One region of the Micromonospora cynarisoli genome, then DNA from elsewhere that is predicted to be linked to it. Evidence: riboswitches for the same ligand, from Rfam matches in the RefSeq annotation. Region 1 holds a riboswitch; the other holds the start of a gene.

Region 1 (9,390 bases):
GCGGGGTGAGCCGGCTGCTGTCCCGGGGCGCCGACGTGCTGCGCCCGCGCAAGGCCCGCCGTCGCCGGTTCTGGTGACGACCGGCGGTCGGCCGCCCGCCGCCGACCACCCCCGGTAACGGGCCCGGCGGATGCCCCCGCCGGCCACCGGTCAGCCTGGACCGCCGTGGACCGGCACCGGGCCCATTCGTGCGAACGCCCCGCCGTTCCGGTGCGCACCGGAACGGCGGGGCGTTCGTCATGTCCTCGTGGCCCCCGGGCGGCCCCGGGCCGGTGCGGTGTGGACACCGCACCGGCGCTGAGCGGGTCCGGTCAGCCGGCCACTTCGGAGCGGTCGGCGGTCGCCCACAGGGTGTGGAACGCGCCCTCCCGGTCGGTCCGGTGGTAGGTGTGCGCGCCGAAGTTGTCCCGCAGGCCCTGGATCAGGGCCGCCGGCAGCCGCTCCGCGCGCAGCGCGTCGAAGTAGGCAAGCGAGGAGGAGAAGGCCGGGGTGGGTACGCCCGCCCGCGCCGAGTCGGCCACCACCCGACGCCAGCTCGGCACGCCGTCGCTCACCGCGTCGGCGAAGTACGGCGCGACCAGCAGCGTCGGCAGGTCCGGCTGCGAGTCGTACGCCTCGCGGATGCGGTCGAGGAAGCGCGCCCGGATGATGCAGCCGCCCCGCCAGATGGTGGCGGTGCCGCCCAGGTCGATGTCCCAGTGGTACTCGCGGCTGCCGGCCCGGATCTGGTCGAAGCCCTGCGCGTACGCGACGATCTTGCTGGCCAGCAGCGCCCGACGGACGTCCTCGACGAACGCGTCCCGGTCCTCGACCTGCCACTTCTCGCCCGCGTCGCCGAAGGTACGCCGGGCCGCCTCGCGCTGGCCGGCGTGCCCGGACAGCGACCGGGCGAAGGTCGCCTCGGCGATGCCGGTGATCGGGATGCCCAGGTCGAGGGCGATCTGCACCGTCCAGCGGCCGGTGCCCTTCTGCTCGGCCTGGTCGAGCACCACGTCGACGAACGCCTTGCCGGTGGCGGCGTCGGTGTGCGCCAGCACGTCGGCGGTGATCTCGATGAGGAACGACTCCAGCTCGCCGGTGTTCCACTCCCGGAAGATCTCCGCGATCTCCGCCGGGGTCGCCCCCAGCCCGGCCCGCAGCAGGTCGTACGCCTCGGCGATGAGCTGCATGTCGGCGTACTCGATGCCGTTGTGGACCATCTTGACGAAGTGGCCGGCGCCGTCGGGGCCGACGTGCTGGCAGCAGGGGACGCCGTCCACCTGCGCGGCGATCTTCTCGAACATCGGCCCGAGCTTCTGGTAGGACTCCGCCGAGCCGCCCGGCATGATGCTCGGCCCGAGCAGCGCGCCCTCCTCGCCACCGGACACGCCGGTGCCGACGAAGTGCAGCCCGTGCTCGCGCAGCGTCTCCTCCCGGCGGCGGGTGTCGGCGAAGTGGGCGTTGCCGGCGTCGACGACGATGTCGCCCTCCTCCAGCAGCGGCACCAGCTCGTCGATGACGGCGTCGGTGGGGGCGCCCGCCTTGACCATGACGATCACCGCGCGGGGCCGCTCCAGCGAGCCGACGAAGTCGGCCAGGGACTCCGACGGCACGAAGGTGCCCTCGTCGCCGTGCTCGGCGACCAGGCTGCGGGTGCGCTCCGGGGAACGGTTGTGCACCGCCACGGTGAACCCGTTCCGGGCCAGGTTGCGGGCCAGGTTGCGACCCATCACCGCCAGCCCGGTCACGCCGATCTGCGCCGTCGCCTGTTGCGTCATGTCGTACCCGCCACCTCTCACGTCACCTGTGTGCTGTGACCGTATCGCGAGCCCGCGAGGGCCGGCAGCCGCCGTCCACCCGGTGCCACAGGGTGGTCGCATGTCTCCGACCGGGGCCGTCGCTGTCGGCGGGAACGGTCGGCGGGAAATGCGGGTGCGCCGGGTGCGGGGGTCGGTTAGCGTGGCGGCATGCGCATCTGACGCCCTTCTCCAGAGCCGACCCGCCGCCGTGGCCGCGGGTCCGCGTGCTCGGGCGTCCGTGTCTCCCGCCCCCTGCCGACAGGGGATGACTCGTGGCCGGTCGTCCGGGGCCGATCCCGTCCGTCGACCGCCCGCGCCCGCCGCCCGCGTGGCCGGGTGGCCCTCCGCACCTCGTCAGGAGGCAGCGTATGCCCGCCAAGCGCAGTCCGAAGAAGTCCCGTCGTCCCGTACCGTCCCCGGTGGAGGTGGACGCGTCGGCGCTCGCGGCGCTCACCGTGTCGCCCGCGCACCCGGTTCCCCTCGCCGTCGCGTCGTCCCACCCGGACGTCGCCGCCCGGTCGACCCCGCCCCCACCGCCGTCGCGGTCGGGCCGGTCGGTCCGGGCCGGCTCCACCACCGCCCAGGGCCAGAACCGCCGGTACGCCTTCCGCCGCAGCTGACCCGCCGGGCGGAGTCCCGCCCGCCCGGGGCCCGTGCCGGGCGGAGGCCCGTCCCACCAGTGCGCCGAAACAGCGGTATCCGAGCCCTCGGATACCGCTGTTTCGGCTCAGTGCTGCCGACGGCCTGCCGCTCGGCGGGCCGGGCGGGTGGGTCAGCCGATCAGGGGGCGGAAGGTGCCCAGGGCGATGCTGACCGCGAGCGCGCCGCCGGCCAGGGCCGCCGCTCCGGCGATCAGCAGCCAGTCGGCGGGGCGGAACACCTGGCGGCGGGCCACCGTACGCGGGGTGCCGGCGTCGAAGCCCCGGGCGTCCATCGCCACCGCCAGCCGGGTGCCGCGCCGGATCGCCCCCACCAGCAGGGCGAACGCCGTGGCGGCGAAGAGCCGCAGCCGGGCCAGCGGGTCACGGCCGGCGTCCACGCCCCGGGCCCGGCGGGCCATGGTCAACATCTGCCACTCCTGGCCGAGTAGCGGCACCAGCCGGAACGCGGCCAGCGCGCCGATGGCGAAGCGGGCCGGGGCCTTCGCGTTCTGCACCAGCGCGTCGGCCAGGTCGGTCGGGTCGGTGGTGGCGAAGACGATCACCCCGGGCAGGGCGACCGCGAGCATCCGCAACACCAACCCCAGCGCCGTGACCAGCACCCCCGAGGTGACCAGCAGCGGCCCGGCCGCCCAGAGCACCCGGCCGGAGCGGTCGGCGGCGAACAGCATCAGGGTGACCAGGATGCCGACGGAACCGGCCAGCAGCGGCAGGGCCCGCCGGGCCAGCACCCGGTAGCGGATGCCGAACAGCGGCAGCAGCGCCAGTTCGACGGCGATGGCGACCGCCGGCGCGACCGGGTCGAGGCTGGCCACCAGCAGGAACGAGAAGACCAGCCCGGCTGCGAGCTTCGCCACCGGGTTGCGCCGGGCCAGCGGCGCACCGGGCGTCGCGACGGGTTCCAGCCCGATCACGACCGCCCCCACCCGCGGGCGCGTGGACCGGGAGCTGCCGGGGCCGTCGGCGTGGTGCGGGGGAGCGGGGCGGGGCCGGTCACGGCTGCTCCCGGGCGGGGCGCAGGGTGACCGTCCGGTCGGCGAGCGCGGCGACGAAGTCCCCGTCGTGGGTGACGGTGACCACCCCGTGTCCGGCGTCCCGCAGGTCGGCGAAGAGGCCGACCAGCTCACCCCAGGTGCGGCGGTCCTGGCCGAAGGTGGGTTCGTCGCAGATCAGCAGCCGGGGCGCGGTGGCCAGGGCGGTCGCCACGCTGAGCCGTCGGGCCTCCCCACCGGAGAGGGTGTACGGGTTGGCCCCGGCGAGCCGGGTCAGCCGCAGCCGGTCCAGCAGCTCGTCCACGGTGGCCCGGACTGCCGGTTCGGGGCGACCCGTCCGGCGCGGACCGAGGGCCAGTTCGTCGCGGACGGTACGGGTGACGAACTGGTGCTCCGGGTCCTGGAAGACCGAACCGATCCGGCCGGCCAGGGCGGGGGCCCGCCACCGGTGCGGGGGCGTGCGGGTGTCCCCGGCGGCCAGTGCGGCGGTGGCGGTCAGCTGGCCGTGCCCGGGGCGCAGCAGGCCACCGAGCAGCAGCGCGAGGGTGGACTTGCCGGCCCCGTTCGGGCCGAGGACGGCGAGCGCCTCGCCGGCGCGTACCGCCAGGTCGGTGGGGGCCAGCCGGGGCGGCAGGCCGAGCCGGTCGGCGGTGAGCAACGCCCCGCCGGGCGGTCCGGCGGCCGGCCGGGCCACGGTGGGGTGGCCGGGCACCCACACCCCCTCGGCGGCGAGCGCGGCACCGTGCGCGGCGAAGACCGCCTCCGGTGAGCCGTCGGCCCGGACCCCGCCGCCGGGGGTGAGCACCACCACCCGGTCGACCAGGGGCAGGGCGTCGGCGACCCGGTGTTCGACCAGGACGACGGTGGTGTCGGGGTCCAACGCGCCGGCCACCGCCGTGCGGACCAGGTCCGCGCCGACCGGGTCGAGGTTGGCCGTCGGCTCGTCGAGCAGCAGCAGCCCCGGCCGCAGCGCCAGCACGCCGGCCAGGGCGAGCCGCTGCTGCTCGCCGCCGGACAGCGCCGCGGTGGGCCGGTCCCGGTGGTACGGGAAACCGACCCGGCGCAGCGCCTCGTCCACCCGGGGCCAGATCTCGTCGCCGGGTACCCCCCGGTTCTCCAGGCCGAACGCGACGTCGTCCCCGCAGCGGGCCATCACGAGCTGGGACTGCGGGTCCTGGAAGACGGTGCCGACCCGCTCGCGGGCCTTGGCCGGGTCGAGGCCATCGATCTCGACGGTGCCCTCCTGCTCGCCGGAGTCCGCCGGCAGCAGCCCGGCAAGCGCGGCGAGCAGGGTGCTCTTGCCGGCCCCGGACGGCCCCAGCAGCAGCACCCGCTCCCCGTGGTCGATGCGCAGGTCGACCCCGCGTACCGCCCAGGCCCGCCGCCCCGCGTGCCGCCAGCCGAAGCCGACCAGCCTCACCCCGGCCACGCCACCGACCCTTCCCCGCTCGTCACGGCGGGGTCAGACGAGCGTACGGTCGCGGGCGGCGGGGAACCGGTCGAGCACCCCGGTCTCGGCGAGCGCCCGGGTCAGGTACCAGCCGCCGACCCCGGCGACGACGGCGGCGCTGAGCACGGTCAGCGCCGCGTACGGCAGGCGGTAGCTGACCAGGGCGTACTTGGAGTTCCAGACGAAGAAGTCGAACAGGGCGGCGCTCAGCCCGGTCATCGCCCCGGCGAGCACCGCCACCGGCAGCCGGTACGCCCGGTAGCGGAACGCGGCGAAGGCCAGTTCCGCGCCGAGACCCTGGATCAGGCCCTGGACGATGGTGATGCCGCCCCACTCCGCACCGAGCAGCGCGGAGACGGTGGCGGCGACGGCCTCGCAGAACAGGGCCGCCCCCGGCTTGCGGATGACCAGGCCGCCGAGCACGGCCGGGACGAGCCAGACGCCGTACATCACGGCCTGGCTGGCCGGTGCGGCGGCGAACGCCGGGTCGGCGGCCTTCCAGACCAGGCCCCAGGCCCAGAAGATGACGCCGAAGGCCACGGCGATCACGGCGGCGACCACGATGTCGATGGTGCGCCACCGGTTGGTGGTGGTGTGCTGCATGTCGGTGCTCCCAGTCCAGAGATCGAACCAGGAGAAGACGCACGCCGCGCCCGGCGGCAGCCGGACGGCGGCGCGGCTGGAGGTCGACCGAACTCCCTGCGCTGGCATTACCCAGATCAGGTTCGAGGGTCTGCGGGCGGTGCCCGCACTCTCAGCGCTGTGCGCTCCCCTGTCGGATGTGAAGTTGTCTCGGCAGACGCTAGCACCGACCTGCGGCAACGGCCCAGCAGGTCACACGGTTCCCGGCATTCGACGCCCGGGTGGGCTGGGTAGGGTGACGATCGTGCGGGTGACGGCGCGGGGCCTGACGTTCGACGTACGGGCCGGTGGCCCCGAGGGCGGCGACGTCGTCCTGCTGCTGCACGGCTTCCCGCAGCACGGTGGGGAGTGGGACGCGGTGACGCCCGCCCTGCACGCCGCCGGGCTGCGCACGTACGCCCCCGACCAGCGGGGTTACTCGCCCGGGGCCCGCCCGGCCGAGGTGGCCGACTACCGGCTGCCGGAGTTGGTCGCCGACGCGGTGGCGGTGCTGGACGCGGTGGGCGTCGACACCGCGCACGTGGTGGGGCACGACTGGGGCGCGGTCGTCGCCTGGGCGCTGGCCGCACGGCATCCGCAGCGGGTGCGTACCCTCACCGCGGTCTCGGTGCCGCACCCGGCCGCCTTCGGGTACGCGCTGGCCACCGACCGCCGGCAGCGGGCGCGCTCGGCGTACATGGCGCTGTTCCGCCGGGCGGGCCTGGCGGAGCGGGTGCTGCTGGCCGGGCGGGGGGCGGTGCTGCGCCGGCTGCTGTCCGGCGTCGGCGACCCGGCCCGGGTGGCCGGGTACGCCGGGCCGCTGCGGTCGCCCGGCGCGTTGACCGGGGCTCTGAACTGGTACCGGGCGATGTCGGGGCGGGATATGAAGGCGGTCGGTCCGGTGAGCGTGCCGACCAGTTACGTGTGGAGTGACCGGGACGTGGCGATCGGGCGGGCCGCCGCGCAGGCGTGCGCCCGGCACGTGTCGGGGGACTACCGGTTCGTGGTGCTCGACGGGGTGACCCACTGGATTCCCGACGAGGCGCCGGGCCCGCTGGCCGAGGTGATCCTGGCCCGGGTGCGCGGGTCGGTCTGAGGGATGCCGGCGGAGCACCCCGATCGGGGATCGTGAATCGGTTTCGGACGATCGTGGATCGGGCACAGGCGTTGCTGCCGACGGGGGGTGCCCCCCGTCGGTCGTACCGTCTGAACCGGAGGTAGCGCGTGTCGAAGGAATCCGACAAGCAGCGGTGGCAGCGCAATTTCGCCGATCTGCTCCAGGAGCTGCGGGTCGCCCAGACCGGCGTGCAGATCCTTTTCGCCTTCCTGCTGACCCTGCCGTTCAGTAATGGGTTCACCCGGACCAGCGAGTTCCAGCGGGACGTCTACATCCTCGCCCTGCTGTCCGCCGCCGCGGCCACCGCGATGATCATCTCGCCGGTCGCCTTCCACCGGGCGCTGTTCCGCCAGGGCCGCAAGCCGGAACTGGTCCGCTTCGCGCACCGGATGGCCTCCGGTGGCCTGGCCTTCATGCTGGTCGCGATGGTGAGCGCGGTCCTGCTGATCGCCGACTTCGTGCTCGACACCGGCATCGCCGTGGTGCTCACCGTGATCACCGGCCTGTGGTTCCTGACCTTCTGGGTGATCCTGCCGTTCGCCAGGCGCAACTGGGGCGACGACGACATCGACGACGACGATGACGATCCGGTGGTGTTGAACGGCGACTGATTCCGCCGTCGGGTGGTGGGATGCGGTGGGCCGGGGCCCGCCCGGGGTCGACGGCGGCCGGGGTGGCCCCGGCCCGTCCGCCCCGGCCGGCGGGTCAGCGGGCGATCGCCCAGGCCAGCACGGCGGCCAGGATGAGCCCGTTGAGCAGCGCCAGCACCAGGTACGCCTGCGGCGGGATCTTGCGTCCGCGCCGGACGAAGCTGACCAGCACGGCGGCGTACACCAGCAGCAGCACGGCGATGACGATCAGGAAGTAGAGCACCGCACCACCCTAGACGAGCCGGTCGTGGTGCCCGACGACCGAGCGACCGGCCACGGCTGGGTGTGGCGTCACCCCGGCGTGCCGGTCCGACCGGGCGGAGGTGGGAGAGCGACATAATATCGAGTAACATCGATTGTTGCCTCCTCCCGTCCCGGGGTGCGGCCATCGTCGCGGGGCTCGGGCGGCCGTCCAGTGGGGGCGGGCGACGCCGGCCCGGCACCGGCGACGAGGAGCGGACCATGAGAGCAGCACGGCGACGTCTCGCCGGACTGGGCGCGATCACGTTGGCGGTCCTCGCGGGCGGCGTGGCGGTCGCGTCCGGGAACGCCACCGCGGCGGCCACCGGCTGCCGGGTCGACTACAGGGTCACCAGCGAGTGGCAGGGCGGCTTCGGCGCGGACGTGACCATCACCAACCTCGGCGACCCGGTCACCGGCTGGACGCTCACCTGGGCGTTCGCCAGCGGACAGCGGGTCAGTCAGGCGTGGAACGCCACAGTCACCCAGGACGGGACGGCGGTCAGCGCCAAGGACGTCGGCTACAACGGCACCGTCGGGACCGGGGCCGGCGTCAGCTTCGGGTTCAACGGCGCGTGGACCACCGCCAACCCGGTGCCCACCACGTTCGCGCTCAACGGGGTCTCCTGCACCGGCGCAACCCCGACCGCCACGCCCTGCCCGCCACCGTCCACCCCGCCCACCCCGACCCCCACCCCCACGCCGACGCCCTCGACACAGCCACCGGTCACCGTGTGGCTGGCCGGGGACTCCACGGTCGCCAACCCGTCGTCCAGCGGGGCCTGCCCGGTGGGCTGGGGCAACCAGTTCGGCCAGTACCTCAACGGCAACGCCACCGTGGTCAACAGCGCGGTCGGCGGACGCAGCATCCAGACCTGGCTGTACGACCCGAACGTCACCACCACGATGAACGCGGCAGGCGAGTGCGTGATCAACCCGCAGACCTACTCGACCCGCTGGCAGGCGATGCTGAACGCCACCGGCGGGATGAAGGCCGGCGACTACCTGCTCATCCAGTTCGGCATCAACGACGGCAGCACCACCTGCAACCGGCACGTCGGCTCGGCCCGCTACAGGGAACTGCTCGGGGTGATGGCCCGCGCGGCCCAGCAGCGCGGCGCGTACCCGATCTTCCTCACCCCGGCCGCCGCGATCACCTGCTCGGGCAGCACCGCCGTGGGCAACCGGGGCTTCCTCACCGAGACCTTCGACGCGGGCCGGGCCAACAACGTCCCCGTCATCGACCTGCACAAGCTGAGCTACACGCTCTACAACACGCTCAGGCTCTGCCCGAACAACGGTGACTACAACTCGGGCGCGGTGGGCGCGTTCTTCTGCGCCGACCACACCCACTTCGAGACGGCCGGTGCCCGGCAGATCGCCGGCGTGGTCGCCACCGCCCTGCGTAACCAGCAGCTCGGCCTCGCGGCCTACCTCCGCTGACGGCGTACGGTCGGGCGGCCCGGACCGGGGCCGCCCGACCGGGGTCAGGACAGCGCGCAGGCGGTGCCGTTGAGGGTGAATCCGGCGGGCCGGTTGTTCGCGCCGGTGGCGTCGGCCAGGAAACCGAAGCTCACCGTCGCGCCGACCGCGACCGTGCCGTTCCAGCCGACGTCGGTCGCGCGGACGGTGCCGCCGCTCTGCGTGTAGCCCGCGTTCCAGGCCTGGCTGATCCGCTGGCCGTCGGCGAAGCTCCACTGGAGCGTCCAGCCGTCGACCGGGGCGGTGCCGGTGTTGCGGATCGTCACCTCACCCTGGAACCCGCCCTGCCACTGTCCGGTGACCGCGTACCCGACCGCACATCCGGTCCCGCCGGCCGGCGGCGCGGTGGTGGTGGGCGGTGCCGTGGTGGGCGCTGCGGTGGTCGGGGTGGGTGTCGGCGT
Region 2 (9,390 bases), 700 kb from region 1:
GATCTTCAGTGCGCCGTCGGCCACCCGGTAGGCGGTCGGGTCCTCCCGGAGCACCGCGTTCCACCGGCACTTGTCCAGCGTGGTGCCGGTGAACTCGTCCGACGGGTCGACCGGGCCGGCCGGAGCGTCCGGCGAGACCACGAACGAGTCGAACAGCGCGTCCACCACCGGGGCGGTGGTGGCACCGTTGAGGGCGAACAGACCGATCCGCGGGTTGGTGATGCCGGCGAGCGCGGCGGACCGACCGACCGGGGTGAACGTCGTCCCGTCACCGGAGAACGCCGCGGTCAGGTTGGTGCCGTCGCTGATCAGCCGCAGCCAGACGGTGTCACCGGCCGGTGCGGCGGTGGCGTCCGCCCCCTCGTTGCGGGGCGAACCGGCGGTCTCCCGGATGAACTCCACCCGGCGGGAACCGCTGTAGAGCAGGTCGACCTTGGCGTAGTTGTCGTCGTCGCCGTAGATCAGCAGGCCGGCCTGCTGGTAGTTGGCGGTGACGGGCAGGGTGACCTTGGTGGTGGCCTGCCAGGCCCCGCTGGGTGCGGGCTGGAGCACCAGGTTGGTCGCGCCGTTGGTGGCGCCGTACAGGTCACCGGAGGCGGTGGGCAGCCGCAGCGACCCGCCGGAGACCGAGTAGAGCTGGTTCTCCCGGACCACCGTCCAGCGGTCCTTGTCGAGGGCGTTGCCGGTGAACTCGTCCGAACGCGCCCCGAGGCAGGAGTTGTTCGGCGCGTCCACCTTGACCGGGACGGTCGCGTAGGACTTCGCGCCCCGGCTGTCCGTCACCGTCAGGGTGGCGGTGAAGGTGCCCGGGGTGGTGTAGGTGTGGCTGGCGTTCAGGGTCGTCGCCGTCCCGCCGTCACCGAAGTCCCAGGCGTACGTCAGCGGGGTGTCACCCTCGGTGTCGGTGGCCGTGCCGGTGAAGGCGACGGTGACCGGCGCGGTGCCGGTCGCCGGGGTGGCGGTGGCCGTCACCTGCGGCGGCGCGTTGTCGGTCACGCCCCGACCGATGAAGTCCATCCAGTTGACGTTGAACAGCGAACCGGTGCCACCGGCCGGGTCCTTGGCGACGAAGTACAGCGCGCCCTCCGCACCGGCCGTCACCGGCGCGGTCACGTCGACGAACTGCTGCCAGCCGCCCGTGCCGGGCACGGTGGCCGTGGCCACGACCGGACCGTCGACGGCACCGGCGTGCACGTCGATCCGGCCGCCCTGGACCTCGGAGGCCACCCGGAACCGGATCTGCTCGACCCCGGTCAGGTTGGCCGGGACGAGCGACCACCAGTCGCCGTCCTCGATGAAGCCGATGTTCTGGCCGCCACCGGCGGTGTCGCTGGTGGTCTCCTTCTGCACGCCCGGGTCACCGCCGCCGGTGCTGCCCGGGGCCCGCCCGGTGGCCGTGTAGTACTCGGCCTGCTTGCGCTTGGGCTGAAGGATCTCGATCGCCCGGCCGGTCAGCGGGCCGGCGCCGCCGGTGCCGCCGTCGTCGGTGTAGGTGGCCTCGAAGACCGCGAAGACGTTGGCCTCCGCGCCGTGCCCGGACGCCAGCGAGGTCTGCACGGTGCCGGTGCAGCCGGTGTGCTGCTCCAGCGGGTGGGCGTGTTCGTCGTGGCCGAGCAGCACCTGCAGCTGCACCCGGTCACAGTCGACGGTGCCGTCCTCCGGGTCGGTCACCTTGATCGTGTACTTGACCTGGTCGCCCCAGTCGAAGAAACCGCCGCTGGGCGGGAACTCGATGGTCACCGTCGGGGCGGTGTTGCCGACCGTCACCGGCACGTTCGCCACGGCGGTACGGCCCTTGGGGTTGGTGACGGTGAGCTGGGCGGTGTAGTCGCCGGCCGCAGCGTAGGTGTGGGTGGGGTTCGCCTCGGTGGAGGTCTGCCCGTCACCGAACTTCCACGCGTAGGTCAGCGTGCCGCCGTCCGGGTCACGGGACCCGGCGCTGGAGAACGTCACGGTCAGCGGCGCGGCCCCGGAGGTGGGGTCGGCGCTGGCCTCGGCGATCGGTGCCCGGTCACCGGCGGTGTAGTCGATCCGGTAGATCCCGGAGTCGTCGTTGTTGCCGCCGAAGCCGGTGCCCCACTCGATCATGTAGAGCGCGCCGTCCGGACCGAACTCGAAGTCCATCGGGCGGATCATCGACATGCCGGTGAGCAACTGGTTGATGTCGATCAGCGTCTTGCCGTCCGCGCTGACCTGCATCGTGTACATCTTCGACTGGTTCCACTCGCCGAGCAGCGCCTTGCCGTCGTAGTACGCCGGCCACTTGCGGCTGGACGTGCTGTCGGCGTCGTACCGGTAGACCGGGCCGCCCATCGGCGCGCCGCCGCCACCGATCTCGGGGAAGCGCGGGTCGCCCGCGTAGCCGTAGTCCACGGTCGCCGGGATGGCCGGCGGCAGGTTGGTCAGGCCGGTGTTGTTGGGCGAGTCGTTGACCGGCGCGGCGCAGTCGAACTTCGCCCCGCTCGGCCCGGACGGGAAGGTGTAGTCGTTGTACGCCTTGTTGTTGCCCGTGCAGTACGGCCAGCCGTAGTTGCCGGCCGTGGCGACGATGTTCCACTCCACCAGGCCCTCGGGACCACGGTTCGGGTTCGCCGCCGAGGCGTCCGGCCCGTAGTCGGCGACGTAGAGGGTGTCGGTCTTCTGGTCGACGCCGATCCGGAACGGGTTACGGAAGCCCATGCCGAAGATCTCGGGACGGGTCTTCGCGGTGCCCGGGGCGAACAGGTTGCCCGCCGGGACGGTGTAGGTGCCGTCGTCCTCCGGGTGGATCCGGATCACCTTGCCGCGCAGGTCGTTGGTGTTGCCGGCGCTGCGCTGCGCGTCGTAGTCCTGCCGGCCGGCCCGCTCGTCGATCGGGGTGAAGGCGTTCGACTCGAACGGGTTGGTGTTGTCGCCGGTGGCGAGGTACAGGTTGCCCTTCGAGTCGAAGGTCATGCTGCCGCCGGCGTGGCAGCAGGTGTTGCGCTGGGTGTCGACCTGGAGCACGACCTTCTCGGTGGCCTTGTCGATGGTGTCACCGTTGACGGTGAACCGGGACAGGTAGTTGCGCGGGGCACCACCGGCCGGTGCGTAGTACAGGTAGATCCATTTGTTGGTGGTGAAGTCCGGGTCGAGACGCAGGCCGAGCAGGCCGTCCTCGTTGCCGGTGAACACGTCGAGCCGGGTCGCGGTGACCGTGTTGCCGGTGTCCGGCTTCACGATCTGCACCCGGCCGTCGCGCTCGGCGTAGAACACCCGGCCGTCGGGAGCGATGTCCAGCTCCATCGGGTTGTTGGTGTTGCTGTCGAGGGTGACCTTCTCGAAGTTCGAGGTCTTGGTGGCGCCGCAGTCGGCGTTCTCGACCCCGGCCGCGGTGCGGATGCCGCCGAGCAGGTGGCTGAGGAACTCCGGCTCGGTGTACGACGCCTGGGTGTGGCCGCCACCGGTGTACCAGGACCGACCGCCGTCGTAGTCCTGGCACCAGGCGGTGGGGTGGTCGGCACCCATCGCGCCGGCGCCGGGGCTGTAGGACTTCTCGTCCAGGCTGGCCAGCACGTGCACCTTGGAGCGCGGGTTGGTGCGGAAGTTGTACCACTCGTCGAACCGGGACCAGCGGTCCGGCAGGTCGGCGGTCGACGGGTGCGCGTGGTCCTCGACCTTGACGGTGGCCTGCTGGTTGGCCGGGTGGCCGGAGAAGTACGCGCCGACCAGGTTGCCGTACCAGGCCCAGTCGTACTCGGTGTCGGAGGCGGCGTGCACGCCGGCGTAGCCGCCGCCGGCCTTGATGTAGCGCTCGAACGCGGCCTGCTGGGTGCTGTCGAGGACGTCACCGGTGGTGGAGAGCCAGATCACCGCCTGGTACTTGGCCAGGTTGGTGTCGTTGAAGGCGGCCCCGTCCTCGGTGGTGTCGACGGTGAAGCCGTTCTCGGTGCCGAGCTTCTGGATCGCGGCGATGCCGGCCGGGATGGCGTCGTGCCGGAATCCGGCGGTCTTGGAGAAGACCAGGACCGAGAACGGTTCGGCGGCGGCTGCCGCCGCCGGTGCCGGTGCGGCCTGTGGCCGGGCCGCCGCGGCGGGAGCGGCCTGGGCGGCGGTGCCGCCGATCAGGCCGCTGGCGAGTAGGGAGAGGGCCAGTAGACCGGCACCCAGTGGGCCGCGACGTGCGCGGCGATGGCGGGATGGAGACACTCCATGCTCCTTTTGTCCGCGTTGGACAGTGGTGGGGGCATGGGGACGACTCGCCGCAGACCGTCCCCGGTCGGATCGGTGTGGGCCCGCCGAGGTCCGCACCGGTGGCGATCAGGTGCGGGCCACGCCGAGGCTCCGCACCGGAATAATGTCGATCGGTTGAACAAATTAGCGCCGCTGGATTGGTTTCCGGCAAGGCATGAGCATGTAACGATTCGGTATCGGCGACTCGCTTTTCCGGCTTATGCGGATACAAGCCCAAAATAGTAGCCATCGACGATACTGGATCAATCTGACACCCCTTGGCGGATCAGCGGATCTGTCGTACGGTCACAGGCACGTGACCCACGGGAGCCCGGTGCACCGGGCTGAGAGGGGGGCTGAGAGCCCCCGACCGTCGAACCTGATCCGGGTAATGCCGGCGCAGGGAGGAGAGTTGCCGTGCCGTACCTCGGCCGACTGCATATGATCACCGACACCCGCCCCGCGTGCGACCCGCTCGCCGTCCTGCGGGCCGCCCTCCCGGTGGCCCGCGACGAGTTGGTCGTCCAGGTCCGGGTGACCGACGACACCACCGACCGGCAGGCGTACGACCTGGCCCGACGGGTACGCGAGCAGTGTGCGCCGTACGGGGCGACCTGCCTGGTCAACGACCGGCTGCACGTCGCCCTCGCGGTGGACGCCCACGGCGGCCACGTCGGCGCGGACGACCTGCCCGTCGCGGCGGCCCGTCGGGTCCTCGGCCCCGACGCCGTGCTCGGCGCGACCGCCCGGGAACCGGTCGCCGCCGCACGGGCGGTCGCCGCCGGGGCCAGCTACCTGGGCGTCGGCCCCTGCCACCCGACCGCCACCAAGACCGGCCTGCCCGACCCGATCGGCCCCGCCGGGGTCCGCGCCGTCGTCGCGGCGGTCGACGTGCCGGTGATCGCCATCGGCGGGGTGACCGTCGCCACGGTGCCGGCGCTGCGGGTCGCCGGGGCGTACGGGGTGGCGGTGGTCGGGGCGCTGTCCACCGCCGCCGACCCGGGCCGGGCCACCGCCGAACTGATCGCGGCGCTGACGTGCTGACCCGGCCCGACGTCGCCATCGTGGGCGCGGGGCCGGTCGGGTTGGCGATCGCCTGGCGCTGCGCCGCCCGGGGCCTGCGGGTGGCCGTGCACGACCCGGCCCCCGGCTCCGGCGCGTCCCGGGTCGCCGCCGGGATGCTCGCCCCCGTCGCCGAGGCGTACTTCGGGGAACGGGAACTGACCGGGCTGCTCACTGAGTCCGCCGCCCGCTGGCCTGGCTTCGCCGCCGAGCTGACCGAAGCCACCGCAACGGAGTTCGGGTACCGCACCGACGGCACCCTCGTCGTCGGGCTGACCGGGGACGACCTGGCCGAGGCGCGTCGACTCTGGTCGTACCAGCAGGGGTTGGGGCTGCCGATCAGCGCGCTGCGGCCGTCGCAGCTGCGGGAGCACGAGCCGGCGCTGACCCCCCGGCTGCGCGGCGGCGCGGTCGCCCCCGGCGACCACCAGGTCGACCCGCGCCGACTGGTCGACGCGCTGCGGGTCGCCGCCGGCCGGGCCGGCGCGACCCTGCTGCCCGGCGCGGTGACCCGACTGGCCGAGCTGGACGCGCCTGTCGTCGTGGTCGCCGCCGGCTGCGGCGCCGCCGCGCTGACCGGGCTGCCGGTCCGCCCGGTCAAGGGCCAGGTGCTGCGGCTACGCGCGCCCGACCACCGCCCGCCCGGCTTCCGTCACGTCATCCGGGGGTACGCCGACGGCGAGTCGGTCTACCTGGTCCCCCGCGACGACGGCGAGGTGGTGCTCGGGGCGACCGTCGAGGAGCGCACCGACACCGAGGTGACCACCGGGGCGGTGCTGCGCCTGCTCCGCGCCGCCGTCGACCTCGTCCCCGAACTCGCCGAGTACGCGCTGACCGAGGCGAGCGCCGGACTGCGCCCCGGCACCCCGGACAACGCGCCGATCCTCGGCCCGCTGCCCGACCGGCCCGGCGTGCTCGCCGCCACCGGTCACCACCGGCACGGCATCGTGCTCACCCCGGTCACCGCCGACCTGATCACCGACCTGATCGTCACCGGTCAGCCGGACCCGCTGCTCACCCCCTTCACCGCCGACCGTTTCCACTGAGGAGGAAGACGTGCGACTTGTCGTCAACGGCGTCGGACGCGAGCTGGCCGGCGGCACGACCGTCGCGGACCTGGTCGCCACGGTCACCGGTCAACGGCGCGGCCTCGCCGTCGCGGTCAACGGCGAGGTGGTCCCCCGGGGCGGCTGGCCGGCGACCGTGCTGCGCGACGGCGACCGGGTCGAGGTGCTCAGCGCCGCCCAGGGCGGGTGACCCGGATGCCCCTCACCATCGCCGGACAGACCCTCACCTCGCGGCTCGTCCTCGGCACCGGCGGCGCGGCCAACCTGCACGTGTTGGAACAGGCGATCCGGGCCTCCGGCACCGGACTGGTCACGCTCGCCCTGCGCCGGGTCGACACCACCCCCGGCACCGCCGGTGGCCTGCTCGACCTGCTCGACCGGTGCGCGGTGCGGCTGCTGCCCAACACCGCCGGCTGCTACACGGCCGCCGAGGCGGTGAAGGTGGCCCGGCTGGCCCGGGAGGCGTTCGACACCGACTGGGTCAAGCTGGAGGTGATCGGCGACGAACGCACCCTGCTCCCGGACGGGGTGGAGCTGCTGCGGGCAGCCGAGGAACTCGTCGCCGACGGGTTCGTCGTGCTGCCGTACACCTCGGACGACCCGGTGCTGGCCCGCCGGCTGGCCGACGTCGGCTGCGCGGCGGTGATGCCGGCCGGTGCGCCGATCGGTTCCGGACTGGGGATCACCAACCCGCACCACATCCGGCTGATCCGGCAGAGCGTCGACGTGCCGGTGATCCTCGACGCGGGGATCGGCACCGCCTCCGACGCGGCGCTCGCCATGGAACTGGGCTGCGACGGGGTGCTGCTGGCCAGCGCCGTCACCCGGGCCGCCGACCCGACGGCGATGGCCACCGCCATGCGGTACGGCGTACGGGCCGGGCGGCTCGCGTACACCGCCGGGCGCATTCCCCGGCGCTTCCACGCCCTCGCCTCCACCCCCGACGACGGAAGACCCGACCTGTGACCCGCCCCGCCGTCCCGCGCGGGGTGGTGCTGCTGACCGACCGGCTGGTGGCACGCGGTGACCTCGTCGACGTCGTCGCGGGGGCGGCACGCGGTGGCGTGCGGTGGGTGGTGCTGCGGGAGAAGGACCTGCCCCGCGCCGGGCGGGCCGCGCTCGCCGTCGACCTGCGGGCCGTCCTGGCCGAGGTCGACGGCACCCTGATCGTCGCCGGCCCCGACCCGCTCGACGGGCACGCCGTACACCTGCCCGCCGCCGGGCCGTACCCGCCGCCCGCCGTCGGGTTGGTCGGCAGGTCCTGCCACGACGCGGCGGAACTGGCCCGACTCACCACCGAGGACTACGTGACGCTCTCGCCGGTCTGGCCCACCCGCAGCAAACCCGGCTACGGCCCACCCCTGTGCCCGGACGGGCTGCGCCGGCTGGTGCGGCTCAGCCCGGTCCCCGTGCTCGCGCTCGGCGGCATCGGGACGCCGGAGCAGGTGACGGCGTGTGTGGACGCGGGCGCGGCCGGGGTGGCGGTGCTCGGCGCGATCATGCGCGCCGCCGACCCGACCGAGGTCGCGGCGACCCTCACCGGCGTCTTCGCCCCCCGCCCGGCGGGCCGCCCCCCGATCAGCGACGCGTGGCCCGAGGAGGGGACGTGACACCGACGACCGTGCTCACCATCGCCGGTTCCGACTCCGGCGGCGGTGCCGGCATCCAGGCCGACCTGAAGGTCTTCGCCGCCCTCGGCGCGTACGGGACGAGTGTGTTGACCGCCGTCACCGCGCAGAACACCCGGGGGGTGGACGCCGTGCTGCCGCTGCCCCCGCGCACCGTCACCGAACAGCTCGACAGCGTGCTCGGCGACTTCGCGGTCCGGGCGGTGAAGACCGGCATGCTCGGCACCCCGGCGATCGCCGACGCCGTGGCCGAGGCGGCGGAGGCGGGCCGGCTGCCGCACCTCGTCGTCGACCCGGTGCTCGTCGCCACCAGCGGACACCGGCTCGGGGTGGTGGCGGCGGTCGAGCGGCTGCTGCCGTATGCCCGGGTGGCGACGCCGAACTGCGCGGAGGCCGCCGCCCTCACCGGTGGCCCGGTGACCACGGTCGGGGAGATGGCCGCGGCGGCGCAGGCCCTGACGGCCGGCGGCCCGGAGTTCGTGGTGGTCACCGGCGGCGACGTCGACGCGGCCGGCGAGTCGGTGGACGTGCTGGCCGGCGGCGGGACGACCACCCTGCTCCGCGCCCCCCGGGTGGACACCCGGCACAGCCACGGCACCGGCTGCTCGTTCTCGGCGGCGATCGCCGTCCGGCTGGCCGCCGGCGACCCGGTGCCGGTCGCGGTCGCCACCGCCAAGGAGTACGTCACCCGCGCGCTGACCGGCGCGCGGGACTGGGAACTGGGCGCGGGCCGCGGCCCGCTGGACCACTTCGGCTGGTCCCGATGACCAACAGGGAGGCTGTCATGCAGGCACGTCGCAAGGTCTACGTCGAGGGGTCCCGGCCGGACGTCCGGGTGCCGTTCGCCGAGGTGGAGCTGACCGGGGACAATCCACCGCTACGCCGCTACGACACCTCCGGCCCCGGCTCGGACCCGGAGGTGGGGCTGCCGCCGCTGCGCGGGCCGTGGATCGCCGAGCGGGGCGACGTCGCGCCGAGCCGGGGCGCGGGCACCCCGCTGGCCGGCGTCGACGCCAAGCGACCCACCCAGCTCCGGTACGCCCGCGCCGGGGTGGTCACCCCGGAGATGGAGTTCGTGGCGATCCGGGAGGGGCTGCCGCCGGAGCTGGTCCGCGACGAGATCGCCGCCGGTCGGGCGGTGCTGCCGCTCAACGTCAACCACCCCGAGTGCGAGCCGGCGATCATCGGCAGGGCGTTCCTGGTGAAGGTCAACGCCAACATCGGCACCTCGGCGGTGACCTCGTCGGTGGCCGAGGAGGTGGAGAAGCTGACCTGGGCCACCCGGTGGGGCGCGGACACCGTGATGGACCTGTCGACAGGCAAGCGCATCCACGAGACCCGGGAGGCGATCGTCCGCAACTCGCCGGTGCCGATCGGCACCGTGCCGATCTACCAGGCGCTGGAGAAGGTGGGCGGCGACCCGGTCAAGCTGAGCTGGGAGG

Evidence for each region. Region 1 has a riboswitch for thiamine pyrophosphate ahead of Q2K16_RS12910 (ECF transporter S component). Riboswitches for the same ligand answer to the same signal wherever they lie in the genome.
Region 2: linked by a shared signal. The riboswitch ahead of thiE (thiamine phosphate synthase) and the one ahead of Q2K16_RS12910 (ECF transporter S component) in region 1 are both predicted to bind thiamine pyrophosphate.

Annotation. Positions count from the first base shown of each region.
Region 1 covers NZ_CP130426.1:3,114,726-3,124,115, reverse strand. The annotation lists gene Q2K16_RS12935 (hypothetical protein) at 1-77, shown strand, start outside; gene gndA (NADP-dependent phosphogluconate dehydrogenase) at 312-1,757, opposite strand; gene Q2K16_RS12925 (hypothetical protein) at 2,147-2,398, shown strand; gene Q2K16_RS12920 (energy-coupling factor transporter transmembrane component T family protein) at 2,551-3,351, opposite strand; gene Q2K16_RS12915 (ABC transporter ATP-binding protein) at 3,431-4,858, opposite strand; gene Q2K16_RS12910 (ECF transporter S component) at 4,892-5,482, opposite strand; TPP riboswitch at 5,558-5,663, opposite strand; gene Q2K16_RS12905 (alpha/beta fold hydrolase) at 5,766-6,596, shown strand; gene Q2K16_RS12900 (DUF6328 family protein) at 6,725-7,228, shown strand; gene Q2K16_RS12895 (hypothetical protein) at 7,323-7,490, opposite strand; gene Q2K16_RS12890 (cellulose binding domain-containing protein) at 7,730-8,950, shown strand; gene Q2K16_RS12885 (cellulose binding domain-containing protein) at 8,995-9,390, opposite strand, start outside.
Region 2 covers NZ_CP130426.1:3,813,635-3,823,024, reverse strand. The annotation lists gene Q2K16_RS16190 (ThuA domain-containing protein) at 1-4,167, opposite strand, end outside; TPP riboswitch at 4,505-4,614, shown strand; gene thiE (thiamine phosphate synthase) at 4,633-5,235, shown strand; gene thiO (glycine oxidase ThiO) at 5,229-6,299, shown strand; gene thiS (sulfur carrier protein ThiS) at 6,310-6,510, shown strand; gene Q2K16_RS16170 (thiazole synthase) at 6,516-7,286, shown strand; gene Q2K16_RS16165 (thiamine phosphate synthase) at 7,283-7,930, shown strand; gene thiD (bifunctional hydroxymethylpyrimidine kinase/phosphomethylpyrimidine kinase) at 7,927-8,715, shown strand; gene thiC (phosphomethylpyrimidine synthase ThiC) at 8,733-9,390, shown strand, end outside.